One region of the Paenarthrobacter nicotinovorans genome, then DNA from elsewhere that is predicted to be linked to it. Evidence: riboswitches for the same ligand, from Rfam matches in the RefSeq annotation. Region 1 holds a riboswitch; each other region holds the start of a gene.

Region 1 (3,923 bases):
TCGCGGCAAGGGGCTCGCACCAGTGCCAGGCCTGGGCAACGCTGACGACGTCGAATGCTGAGTCCGCCAGTCCGGTTGCCTCGGCCGTCCCCTCCGTCGCGTGAACATCGGGGTAGGCCTTTCGCAGTTGCGCCAACATATCGGTGGAAGGGTCGACGGCGGCCACCTCAAGTCCGCGTCCGGCCAGGAGAGAGGTGAACTTGCCCGTTCCTGCGCCGAGGTCCGCAGCAGTCGATGCCCCTTCAGGTAGGAGCCAGTCAACGGAGTCCACAGGATAGCCCGGCCGCACGCGATCGTAGTGCTCTCCGCCATCCTGGAAGCTTTGGCCAAGTTCATGGCGCCGGGAGGCATGGAGTTTGGGTCCGCGGGGACCGGCGGGACCGGGAGTGACTGGAGCGCCGTTCGCTGAGCGCAGGGACACGCAAACTCCTTCACAGGGCCGTTAGAGGTACCCTACGAATTTACCCTCTAGTCGACCGTGCAGGGAGCGGCACCGGCTGTGCCCGGGGTGTTGGGCGCCCACTCGGGGTAGCTGCGGTGGTCGTTGGCCGGTACCCAGCGGCCCTCGTCCACCACATAGTCCCAGCCCAGGCCGTTGCGCTTGAGTTCCTCGATGCCTGCCAGCAGCCTGGTGGCGTCCTCCAACCGGGAGCCGACGCCGAAGCTTGCGCGCAGGGAACCCGATGGCAGTCCCAGCCGCTTGAGCAACGGGTGCGCGCAGAAACGTCCGTCGCGGAGGCCCACTCCGTGTTCGGCCGCCAGATAAGCGGCGACCAGTCCGGCGTCGAATCCTTCTACGGAGAAGTTGACCACGCCGATGGTGTCCTCGGAATCGCTGAAGATCCGGTGGACTGTTACGCCGTCGATGGCTTCCAGGCCCTCAACCAGGTAGCTGCGGATGCCCGCTTCGTGTGCGTGCCAGGCGTCCTGGTCGAGGCCGGCGAGTACCTGCGTGGCGCGGGCGAGCGTCGCGGCGCCCAGGACGTTGGGGGAACCGCCCTCGTGCCGCGCCGGACCCGTGGCCCAGCTGACCGAGTCCAAGCGCGCTTCGCGGACAGCGCCGCCGCCTGCCAGGTGCGGGATCCCGGCGTCGAGCCAGTCCGGGCGGCCCACTACCACTCCTGCGCCGAACGGCGCATAGAGCTTGTGTCCTGAGAAGACGATGTAGTCGACGTCAGCCTCTGCGATGTTGACGCGGCGGTGCGGAGCGAGCTGGGCTGCATCCACCACGATCCTTGCGCCGTACTCGTGGGCCAGCGCGGCAAGCCGGGCGATCGGCAGGATCTCTCCGGTGACGTTCGAGGCGCCCGTGACGGCGAGCAGGCTGACGCCGCCCAGGGCCAGTTCGGCTTCGATCTTGTCCAGCGTTCCGGCCAGGGTCGGCGCCGCAACCACGCTGCGGTGCGGCACGCCCTGCCACGGCAGCAGGTTTGCGTGGTGCTCAATGTCCAAGTACAGGACCTCGCCGGCAAACCCGCCGTCAACCTGCGGGAGGCAGCCGGCCAGCAGGTTCAAGGAGTCCGTGGTGTTCCGGGTAAAGATCACCGAATCGTCTGCACGTCCGCCAACGAAGTCACGGACGATGTTCCGGGAATTCTCGTAGACGGAGGTGCTGATCTGCGAGGCGAAGCCTGCTCCGCGGTGAACGCTGGCGTAGTACGGGAGGACCTCGTTGAGGTAGGCGGAAACAATCGTCAGCGCAGGGGCTGACGCGCCGTAGTCGAGGTTGGCATAGCGGACGTGGCCACCTTGGATCAGAGGCGCCTGAAGCTCCGCGCCCGTGACGGCGGCGAGGGGACGCGCAGCTGCCGATTCGAGGGCGGCTTCGTCAACAAAGGAAGGGATGGTGTTTGCGTTGAACGTGACTGTGCTCATGGGACCTCACTCAAGAGGGACCCCCACAGGGGGATCCGCGCTTGCCGCATCCGTTCCGGACCGGCCGGGTCGTCACCCGGGGCACCCCACCGCGAATGGAGGGTTGCCGGCCAGCAAACCGGGGTTTAGCGCTGGCACTCGTGACCTGTAAAAAAGGCTAAGGCACGTCCGGGGGACGATCCAAAGCCGTGGGGTTTTGTTAAGCGCTTTGTTACGCGGATGCCAAATCCCAGTTTCCGCGAACAAAAAACGGCGGACGCGCACAAAAGCGGGCGTCCGCCGTCGAAAATTCGGCAATCCGGAGTAGTGCCGGCCTCAGGCTTGGGACTGCAGGAGGTCGTCCAGTCCGGGGTTCAGCCGCTTCAGGACTTCCGAATGCAGGATGGAGTTGGTGGCCAGGGCGTTGCCGCCGAACGGTCCGTCTTCGCCTTCCAGGGAAGTGAAGCGCCCGCCTGCCTCCGTCACGATGGGGACGAGCGCCGCCATGTCGTAGAGGTTCAGCTCCGGTTCGCAGGCGATGTCCACCGCGCCCTCGGCCACGAGGCAGTAGGACCAGAAGTCACCGTAGGCACGTGTGCGCCAGACGTCCTCCGTGAGGTCCATGAATTCGTCCAGATTGCCCCGCTCCTTCCAGCCGGACAGGCTGGAGTAGGACATGGAAGCGTCGGCCAGGCGTGAAACGTTGGACACCTTGAGGCGGGTTGCTGAAGCGAGGGACCGACCCATGTAGGCGCCCATGTCCTTGGCTGCCCACCAGCGTTTGCCCAACGCCGGAGCGCTGACCACACCAACGACGGGCTCGCCTTCATCAACGAGCGCGATCAGCGTTGCCCATACTGGAACGCCGCGGACAAAGTTCTTTGTTCCGTCGATGGGATCGATGATCCAGCGCCGCGATCCGTGGCCACTGCTGCCGAACTCTTCCCCCAGGACTGCATCACGTGGACGCGAGCGCGACAACTGACCGCGGATAGCCTCCTCCGCAGCCTTGTCGGCATCGGTGACAGGGGTAAGGTCCGGCTTGGTTTCGATCTGCAGGTCCAGGGCCTTGAAGCGATCCATGGTTTGGGCGTCGACGGAATCGGCGAGGACATGGGCCAGGCGCAGGTCGTCGTTGTAGGTGGAAGCGGGTTGGGTCATGGCACCAAACTATCCTGAAATACTGGCAGCGGTGGGGACGTTAACGCTGCACCTTCAGTTTTCCAGTGTCATCAAGTAACCGTGCCGAGCTCTTTCGCTTCTTTGGCCTCCAGGCGCGGGTCCGCGCCCAGCAGGCGACGCAGTGAAGCCAGGCGCGCCACCCCTGAAGGGCCCGCATGTCCTTCATTGACCCAGGCGTCCAGCCCGCAGTTCACTGCCGTAGCGTCGTGCTTGCATCCCCGCTCGCATGCTTCGGTGCCGGGTTCGAGGTCCGGGAAGGAATGCAGGATCCGGTCCGGATCCACGTGGGCCAAGCCGAAGGATCGGATACCGGGGGTGTCAATGATCCAGCTGCCCGAGGGGGCATCCGCGAGCTTCAGCGCCAATGCCGAGGACGAAGTGTGCCGGCCACGTCCGGTGACGGCATTCACGCCGCCGGTGGCCCGCTCGGCGCCCGTCAACGCGTTGACCATGGTGGACTTGCCCACACCGGAGTGGCCCAGCATGACGGTCACTTTGCCACCGAGGTGTGCGCGGAGCCGGGAAACAGCATCCCTGTCCAAACGGGCCGACAGCCCATCATCGGATCGGGCATCAATGCCGCCCGCTTCAGAATCGGCTGTCCGGCTGATAATCACCGGGAAATCCAGGCTGACGTAGTTGGCCAGCAGTTCAGTGGGATCCTTCACGTCGGCCTTGGTGATCAGCAGCAACGGCTCAATACCGGCGTCGTACGCCGCCACAAGGGCGCGGTCGATGAACCCGGTCCGCGGTTCGGGATTCGCGGCTGCAACAACCACCACCAGCTGGTCGGCGTTGGCCACGACTACCCGCTCGATCGGATCCGTGTCATCGGCGCTGCGGCGAAGGAGGGTCCGGCGTTCTTCCACCCGGACCAGCCGGGCCAG
Region 2 (3,923 bases), 1.2 Mb from region 1:
ACTCAACGTCGCCGCGGAATTATCACCGGGAACGTTGGCCCGGGTCTCCTTCGATGACCTGGACTTTTACGGCGCCTCGGCTGACGTAGAAGCCCTGGAGGCTCCTGCCGGTCCAGCGGCCGGTTCCGTGCTCCCCCGCGTCGACCTCATCCAATGCTTCGACGAATACGTGATGGGGTACTCGCAATCCCGCCACTACCTGGGCGGCACCGCACCGTACTTGCCTGAGGACAACGGCCCCATGCATGTAGTCCTCGTGGACGGCAGGCTGGCCGGATGGTGGCGGCACAGCTTCGCAGGGGGCATGTGCGGGCTCGAAGTCCGGATGGACAAGCCGACAACCAAGGAAGAGCAGATGGCCCTGGAAGCCGAAGCGGAACGCTACGGGATTTTCCTGGGCATGGAGGCCAAGCTGCTGTGATGGGCACAGGGCTAAGCTGGGGTTAAGACCTAGGAGGCCTGCACTGTGAACAATCTGATCTTCTGGATCATCGTCTGCTCGTGGCTGATTCCCATGGGAATCCGCATGTACAACCGGTCCAAGGCCCGCCGCCTGCAGAACGGGAATTTTCGTGGTCAGGATTATCCGCAACAGGGTTTCCCACCACAAAATTACCCGCCGCAGGACTACCCGCAACAGAATTACCCGGGCTACCCGCCAGGGCCGGCAGTCATCCGCCCTGCAGACGAGGCTCCGCAGGTCGCGCCGCCGTCGAACGCCTCCTACCCAAGCGGTTCCTACCCAAGCGATTCCTACCGGGCCGGACAGCCCGCTCCCGCGCCGTTTCCCACTGCCGGTTCCGAGCCCCAGGGCTACCGCGCCCGCAAGCTGGCTGAACTGGATGCGAAGTTCACCAATGGCCAGATCGCCATGGAGGACTACATGAAACAACGCGGGGAGATCATGAACGGCTAGGCACGTCCACAAACAGGCAACTCTACGAACAGGCTCCTCACGGTCAGGCGAAGAACGCCCCGCGAAGCTGCTCCGACAATTGGCCGATTTCCGTGAGGAAGCCATCGTGGCCGATCGGCGCCTGGATGGTGTGGACCGGAACATTCCCCGGCAGTGCTGCCGCCAGTTCCTTGGACTGGGCCGGGAAGTACAGCCTGTCCGTGTCCACAGCAGCAACAAAGAACTCGGCGGTGGCACGCGAAAGTGCTTCCTGCAGTGTGCCCCGTCCCCGCCTGATGTCGTGGGACATCAACGCTTCGGTGATGGCGATATAGCTGTTGGCATCGAACCGCCGCACAAGCTTTGTCCCCTGGTGGTCCAGGTAGCTTTCCACCTGGTAGCGACCACGCTCCCCCAGGACTGCTGCGGAGAGCGGCGTTTCCTGATGTTGGGCTTCCCTGCCGAAGCGGAGATCCAGTTCCAGGGCGGAACGGTACGTGATGTGCGCAATCCGGCGGGCCAGGGCAAGTCCGTGTTCCGGAGCCGGACCGCCGTAGTAGTCCCCATTGTTGAAGTGCGGGTCCTGCCGGATGGCCAGGGTTTGGGCCTGCGCAAAGGCAATCTGCTCGGCGGTGCTGTAGGCTCCCACCGAAATGACGGCGCAGCGGTTGACCCTCTCCGGGAACGTGACAGCCCATTCGAGGGCCCTGGCCCCACCCATCGAGCCGCCCAGGACCGCGTGCCAGGATTCAATCCCCAAGAGGTCCGCCAAACGGGCCTCAGCAACCGTGCTGTCGCGAAGAGTGACCAGGGGGAACCGGGAACCCCACGGCTTGCCGTCCGGCGCATCGGAGGACGGGCCGGTGCTGCCATAGCAGCCGCCCACGATATTGATGGAGACAACGAAGAACCTGTTGGTGTCGATGGTGGCGCCCGGACCCACCAACTGCTCCCACCACCCTTCCTCGTCCGTGGCTCCGCGGGCAACGTGGGTGCTGCCCGTCAGCGCATGCTGGATGAGCACGGCATTGGACGCGTCGGCGTTGAGTCGTCCCCAGGTTTCGTACGCCAACACGACGTTGGGGAGGTGACCGCCGGCTTCGAGCGCCAGCGGCCCTATGCCCGCGTACTTGACGGTTCCGTCTTCTTCTCCGGATTTGGGAAGTGCTGTAGCAGTGATGGTCATTCCTTTGACACCTAACTTCGCGCTTGCCCGTCGCCTTGCGTGCGAACAGGCCAGGTCTTCACCCGGGGCACCCCACCGCGGAAGGAGGGTTGCCGGCCAGCAAGCCGGGGCTATCTGCTGGCACTCATGACCTAATACGTAGAGTCTAGGAAAGACACCACCGTTATGGCGAAGAATGTGACACCAGTGTGACGTTCAAGGGCAGCTTCATTCACGAAAGAGCACTCCGGGGTGCCGTCCGGCGAATAATCGTCGATGTGGACGGCACCCCGGGTCCGTCAGCCGGGTGCGTCAGCTGCAGGCGTGGACTGCCCGTTCAGGCGCCCTTGGCCGCGCGGAAGCCGGCTTCGAGGTCGGCAATGATGTCATCGATGTGCTCAATGCCCACGGACAAGCGGACTAGGCCCGGGTTGACGCCGGCGGCTACCTGCTGCTCGACCGTCAGCTGGCTGTGCGTGGTCGACGCCGGGTGGATGACCAGGGAGCGGACGTCACCGATGTTGGCGACGTGGGAGTGCAGCTCCAAACCGTCCACGAAGCGCTTGCCGGCCTCTACGCCACCCTTGATGTTGAAGGCCACGATGGCTCCCGTGCCCTGGGGTCCGTACTTGCGGCCCCGCTCGTACCAGGGGCTGGACGGCAGGCCCGCATAGGCGACCGATTCGACGTCGTCATGCGCTTCCAGCCACTCGGCCACCTTGGTGGCGTTGGCGACGTGGCGCTCCACCCGCAGGCTCAAGGTTTCCAGGCCCTGGGCAATGAGGAACGCGTTGAACGGCGACACGGCCGAGCCGAGGTCGCGAAGGAGCTGGACACGGGCCTTCAGGATGTAGGAAAGGTTGGCTCCGAGCGCTCCGTCCTTGCCCAGGTCGCGGGCGTAAACCAAGCCGTTGTAACTGGGGTCCGGGGTGTTGAAGCCGGGGAACCGCTCCGGGTCCTTGCCGAAGTCGAAGTTGCCCGAGTCCACGATCACGCCTGCGATCGCCGAACCGTGTCCGCCGAGGTACTTGGTTGCGGAGTGGACCACAATGTCCGCGCCCCACTCGATGGGCCGGATGAGGAACGGCGTGGAGAGGGTGTTGTCGACGATGAGAGGCACGCCTGCCTCGTGCGCGACACCGGCGACGCCTTCGATATCCAGCACGTCCTGGCGTGGGTTCGAGACGACTTCACCAAAGAACAGCTTGGTGTTCGACTGGACGGCCGCACGCCACTGCTCGAGGTTGTCCGGGTCCTCGACGAAAGTCACGGAGATGCCGAACTTCTTCAGCGTGTGGGCCAGCAGGTTGTACGTGCCGCCGTAGAGGCTGGGGCTCGCGACGACGTGGTCGCCGGCCTCGGCGATGTTCAGGATGGCAAAGGTCTCGGCTGCCTGGCCCGAACTGAGCAGCAGTGCACCCAGACCGCCTTCGAGGCTCGCGACGCGCTGTTCCACGGCGTCCTGCGTGGGGTTGCCTATCCGGGTGTAGATCGGAGCCAGTTCGGCCAGGGCAAAGCGGTTGGCCGCGCTTTCAGCACTCGGGAAAACGAACGACGTTGTCTGGTAGATCGGCAGGGAACGCGCGCCCGTGGCGGCATCCGGCTCTTGGCCTGCGTGGATCTGGCGGGTTTCGAAAGACCATCCTTGGGACATGGAATTCTCCTGTTCGTGGCGCGTGTGGTCGGCGGAATAGCTGCGGGAAGGAAGCTGCGGCCAGTCTAGGAAGTGTCCGGGTCCTTGGACAGCTTTGTGACGCCAGCAGAATATATGGGCTCTTTTGCGACCTTCCATGACGCCCGTCGCGAGATCCCACCTTAGTTAGGGTTGGCTTAGCTGAGACACCGATCACAAAGTGCCAAGAT
Region 3 (3,923 bases), 1.1 Mb from region 1:
AGGTAGAAAACCAGGGGCGGGATGTCCTTGGTGGTCGCCAGGACGGTCCCGGAAACCACGGCCATCCCTGCTGCCGTCATCCCCGCCCATCGTTTGGCGGGGGACTTCAGCAGGCTGCCGCCCATGGCAGCCAAGCCCAGCACATGCAGCCATGAGTAGGCGAGGAACGGTGCATTGGATCCCCGAAAATAAGCGAAACGCTCAAGGTCCGAGGCCCGCCGCGACAAGCTGTAGACGAAGAATGGTGCGCCCGCGAGCAGCGCTGTTGCTGCCGCGGACGCCCACGCTTTGGAGGTCCCTGCCGGTTGTGCTTTCGAGAACGCCATGAAGCCCACCGGGACTGCGACGGTTCCTGCAGCGGCCGCGTGGTGGCCGAACACCCATCCGCGCTCGCTGGCAAGCAGCAAACGCAGGCGCTCCGCGGGGTCGTGCATGAGGTACACGCGGGATCCCGGTGAAATCCCGGCCAACCACACCACCGATCCCGCAACGATGACAGCCCCCGCCCGGCGGTATGGATGCCTCATGCCAGCAAGGTTAGACCTGTTTGAGGGCCTTCTCCAGATCCAGGATGAGATCGTCCACGTCCTCCAGCCCCACCGACAAGCGCACCACGCCATCGGACAGCCCGATCGCCGCCCGGCCCTCCGGACCCATGGCCCGGTGGGTGGTGGTGGCAGGGTGGGTGATCAGCGACTTGGAGTCACCAAGGTTGTTGGAGATGTCGATGACACGCAATCCATCAAGCAGCGCGAACGCGGCTTCTTTCGCGGAGCGGCCAGTGGACGGCGAGAGCTCGAACGTGAGCACTGTGCCGCCGGCTTTCATCTGCTTCGCGGCGAGCTCGTACTGCGGGTGCGACTTCAGCAAGGGGTACTTGACCCAGCTGATGGCGGGTTGCTGCTCCAACCATTCCGCGATCTTCAGGGCCGATGCCGAGCTGTGGTTGACTCGGAGCCCGATGGTTTCCAGGCCCTTGGTCAACACCCAGGCGTTGAAAGCCGAAAGCGATGGCCCCGTGTGGCGCATGAGCTGCTTCACCGGTCCATCGATGAACTCCTTGGTGCCCAGGATCGCGCCACCGAGGACGCGTCCCTGGCCGTCGATGTGCTTGGTGCCTGAGTACACAATCACGTCGGCGCCCAGCTCGCCACAGCGCTGCAGCAGGGGAGTGGCAAAGACGTTGTCGACGACGACAGTCGCCCCAGCGGCATGCGCCAGTTCGCTGACAGCCTGGATGTCCACGATTTCCTGCATCGGGTTGGACGGCGATTCGAAGAAGACGGCGGTGGTCGGCTCGGAGAGAGCCTCACGCCACTGGTCAAGGTCCGGTCCGTCCACAAACACGGTCTCCACGCCCCAGCGCGGAAGGATCTCGTTGAGGATCACGAAGCAGGAGCCGAAGAGGGAACGGGCAGCAACCACGCGGTCACCGGCAGCCAGCAGGGCACCCAGTGCGGTGAACACGGCGGACATGCCGGACGCCGTCGCGAAGCAAGCCTCGGTACCTTCGAGGAGGCGCAGCCGCTCCTGGAAGGTGGCCACGGACGGGTTGCCGTAGCGGGAGTAGACGAAGCGTTCGTCCTCGCCGGTGAAGGCGCGTTCTGCCGCGGCGGCGGATTCGTAAACGAAGCCGGAGTTCAGGAAGACGGGTTCGGCCGTTTCCTGGAAGTTGGTACGGTCAAGTCCACCGCGAACGGCCTGGGTGTCGGGGCTCCAGCCGGCGGCGTCAGGATTGAAAGTCACTTACTCGGTCCCCAGATTCGTTGGCAGGCCACGGTTCTTCCAACCATTGACGGTGCGTTCGCCGTAACGGTCGGGTTCGCCCTCAAAGCCTTCAAGGACGTTGTAGGCGGTGAAGCCTGCCTGCGTGGCGGCGATGGCGGCGGCGATGGAGCGCTGGCCGGAGCGGCAGATGAAGACGAGCTCCACGCCGTCGTCCTCGGGCGCTTGTTGTTGCAGGTCCTCGATGAAGCGGGAGTTCGGGATGCCGCCGGCGAGGTTCCACTGGATGAACAGGGGATCGTTCTCGGTGGCTTTCGTGTCGGGGATTCCGATGTGGGCCCATTCGCCCTCGGTGCGGACGTCCACCAGGATGGCGCCCTGTTCAAGCTTGGCCCACGCGTCCTGCGGGGTCAGGTCACCTGCGTAGCTCATGCGTGGCCCTCGAATGCTTCTTCGTCGTCGGTATCCAGTTCATCAACGGCGTTGGCGACTGCGGCATCGGCGCTGGCAATAGCGGCGGGCAGGACGACGGCCTGCGCGACGATCACGTCGGTTCCGTTGAACGTGGCGGCGGGGCTGCCGTGCAGTACGTACCCATCCGCCAGGGCGTTGGTGATCCGCTCACAAAAGTCGCGGGTATCCGGGCCTGTTATCAGGCGGTAAGAGAGTTTTTCTTCAGTGGGTTCAGGCATTGCTGGTGCTCCTCAGTCACGCTTGCAGTTCGAGTTGTCGATACGCCGAGTAGTCACCTGAGGCACCCCGCCGGAGAGAGGGTTGCCGACCAGCAAGTCAGGGCTTTGCGCTGGTTCTCATTACTCAAGAAAAACGTAGCATTCACGACGACGGCCCGCACGGCGGCCGTCGTCATGTTGCGTAACCGGGCGGTACTGGAGTACGGGTCCAATTAAGACGTCCCGGGAGCATAATTGACGCAGTACGACCCCCTGTAACTTCGTATGAAATCAGGTCGCGGTGAACGGACAGAGCAGTTCTACACTCAAGCCCATGCTGCATTTTGGTTGGTTTGTGGGGCACGGTTTCGGGGTGCAGGGCTGGGGCACTCCGGGCTACAGCCTGGGTTACGACTGGAAGAAGCCCGCCCTGTACCAGGAGGCCGTGCGCGCGTTCGAGCTGTCCGGGCTGGACCTGTTCATCATCGAGGATTCCCTGACCGTCCCGGACACCTATGGCGGTACTGCCGAGGTTTCGCTGGCCCATGCTTCCTTTGCGCCGAAACACGATCCTTTGGCGTTGGTCCCGTACTTGCTTTCCGCCACGGAGCACCTGGGGATCGTTCCCACGGTCAGCGCTTCCTTCTACCCGCCCTTCACCGCGGCCCGGCTCCTCGCTACCCTGCAGCACTTCTCCGAGGGGCAGCTCGGATGGAATGTGGTCACCTCGGGCAGCGATCTCGCCGCGCAGAACTACGGCTTGGACCAGCAGATCGAACACGACCTCCGGTACGAAAAAGCGGAGGAATTCGTCGACGTCGTCAGGCGGCTTTGGCGAAGCTGGGAGGCCGACGCTGTACTTGAGGACGTTTCAGCTGGGGTGTTTGCGGACCATACCAAAGTGCATCCGATCAACCACGACGGGGACTTCTTCAAGGTCCGTGGGCCGCTGAACACGGCACCGTTGCCCGAGGAACCCGTGCTTGTCCAAGCGGGCGCCTCTCCGCGGGGCAAAGCGTTTGCCGGCGGTCACGCGGATGTGGCAATTGCGCTCGCCCGCGGCGTTGACGGCATGAAGGCCTACCGGGATTCGATCCGGGCCGAGGCGGCGAAAGCCGGCCGGAATCCCGACGACGTGAAGGTGCTTTTCGTACTGAAGCCCACCGTGGTGGGTTCCACAGCCGAGGCCGAGGAGCTACGGGCGCAGCGCCGGGAATTGACGCAGCGTGACATCGACAGCCAGCTCAACTCCATCTCCTACCTATCCGTGATCGACTTCAAAAAGTTCGACCTCGATGCCCCGCTTCCGGAGTTGAGCACCAACAGCAACCAGGGCACCTTGGAGCACTTCGCCAAGGCTGCCCCTCCCGGGTCCACTCTGCGTGAAATCCTGCAGGCACGCAGCGGTGGTGCCGGGGATTCGATCATCGGCACGGTGGGAGAAATTGCGGATTATCTGGAGGAGACCGGCGCGGCGGTAGGGGGCGACGGCTTCCTGTTCTCCGGCTTCGTTGATCCGGTGACCGT

Evidence for each region. Region 1 has a riboswitch for S-adenosylmethionine ahead of JMY29_RS12650 (aminotransferase class V-fold PLP-dependent enzyme). Riboswitches for the same ligand answer to the same signal wherever they lie in the genome.
Region 2: it holds a riboswitch for S-adenosylmethionine, as region 1 does, so the genes downstream of both, metX (homoserine O-acetyltransferase MetX) here and JMY29_RS12650 (aminotransferase class V-fold PLP-dependent enzyme) in region 1, are expected to answer to the same signal.
Region 3: it holds a riboswitch for S-adenosylmethionine, as region 1 does, so the genes downstream of both, JMY29_RS17640 (DUF1737 domain-containing protein) here and JMY29_RS12650 (aminotransferase class V-fold PLP-dependent enzyme) in region 1, are expected to answer to the same signal.

What each region holds. Positions count from the first base shown of each region.
Region 1 is NZ_CP089293.1:2,711,120-2,715,042, reverse strand. Features, by position in the region: gene JMY29_RS12655 (class I SAM-dependent methyltransferase) at 1-421, opposite strand, end outside; gene JMY29_RS12650 (aminotransferase class V-fold PLP-dependent enzyme) at 469-1,875, opposite strand; SAM riboswitch class IV at 1,908-2,021, opposite strand; gene hisN (histidinol-phosphatase) at 2,191-3,015, opposite strand; gene rsgA (ribosome small subunit-dependent GTPase A) at 3,087-3,923, opposite strand, start outside.
Region 2 is NZ_CP089293.1:1,486,365-1,490,287, reverse strand. Features, by position in the region: gene JMY29_RS06925 (winged helix DNA-binding domain-containing protein) at 1-421, shown strand, start outside; gene JMY29_RS06920 (hypothetical protein) at 467-916, shown strand; gene metX (homoserine O-acetyltransferase MetX) at 960-2,081, opposite strand; SAM riboswitch class IV at 2,096-2,213, opposite strand; gene JMY29_RS06910 (bifunctional o-acetylhomoserine/o-acetylserine sulfhydrylase) at 2,398-3,714, opposite strand.
Region 3 is NZ_CP089293.1:3,798,106-3,802,028, reverse strand. Features, by position in the region: gene JMY29_RS17655 (hypothetical protein) at 1-527, opposite strand, end outside; gene JMY29_RS17650 (O-succinylhomoserine sulfhydrylase) at 538-1,746, opposite strand; gene JMY29_RS17645 (rhodanese-like domain-containing protein) at 1,747-2,157, opposite strand; gene JMY29_RS17640 (DUF1737 domain-containing protein) at 2,154-2,417, opposite strand; SAM riboswitch class IV at 2,431-2,542, opposite strand; gene JMY29_RS17635 (NtaA/DmoA family FMN-dependent monooxygenase) at 2,698-3,923, shown strand, end outside.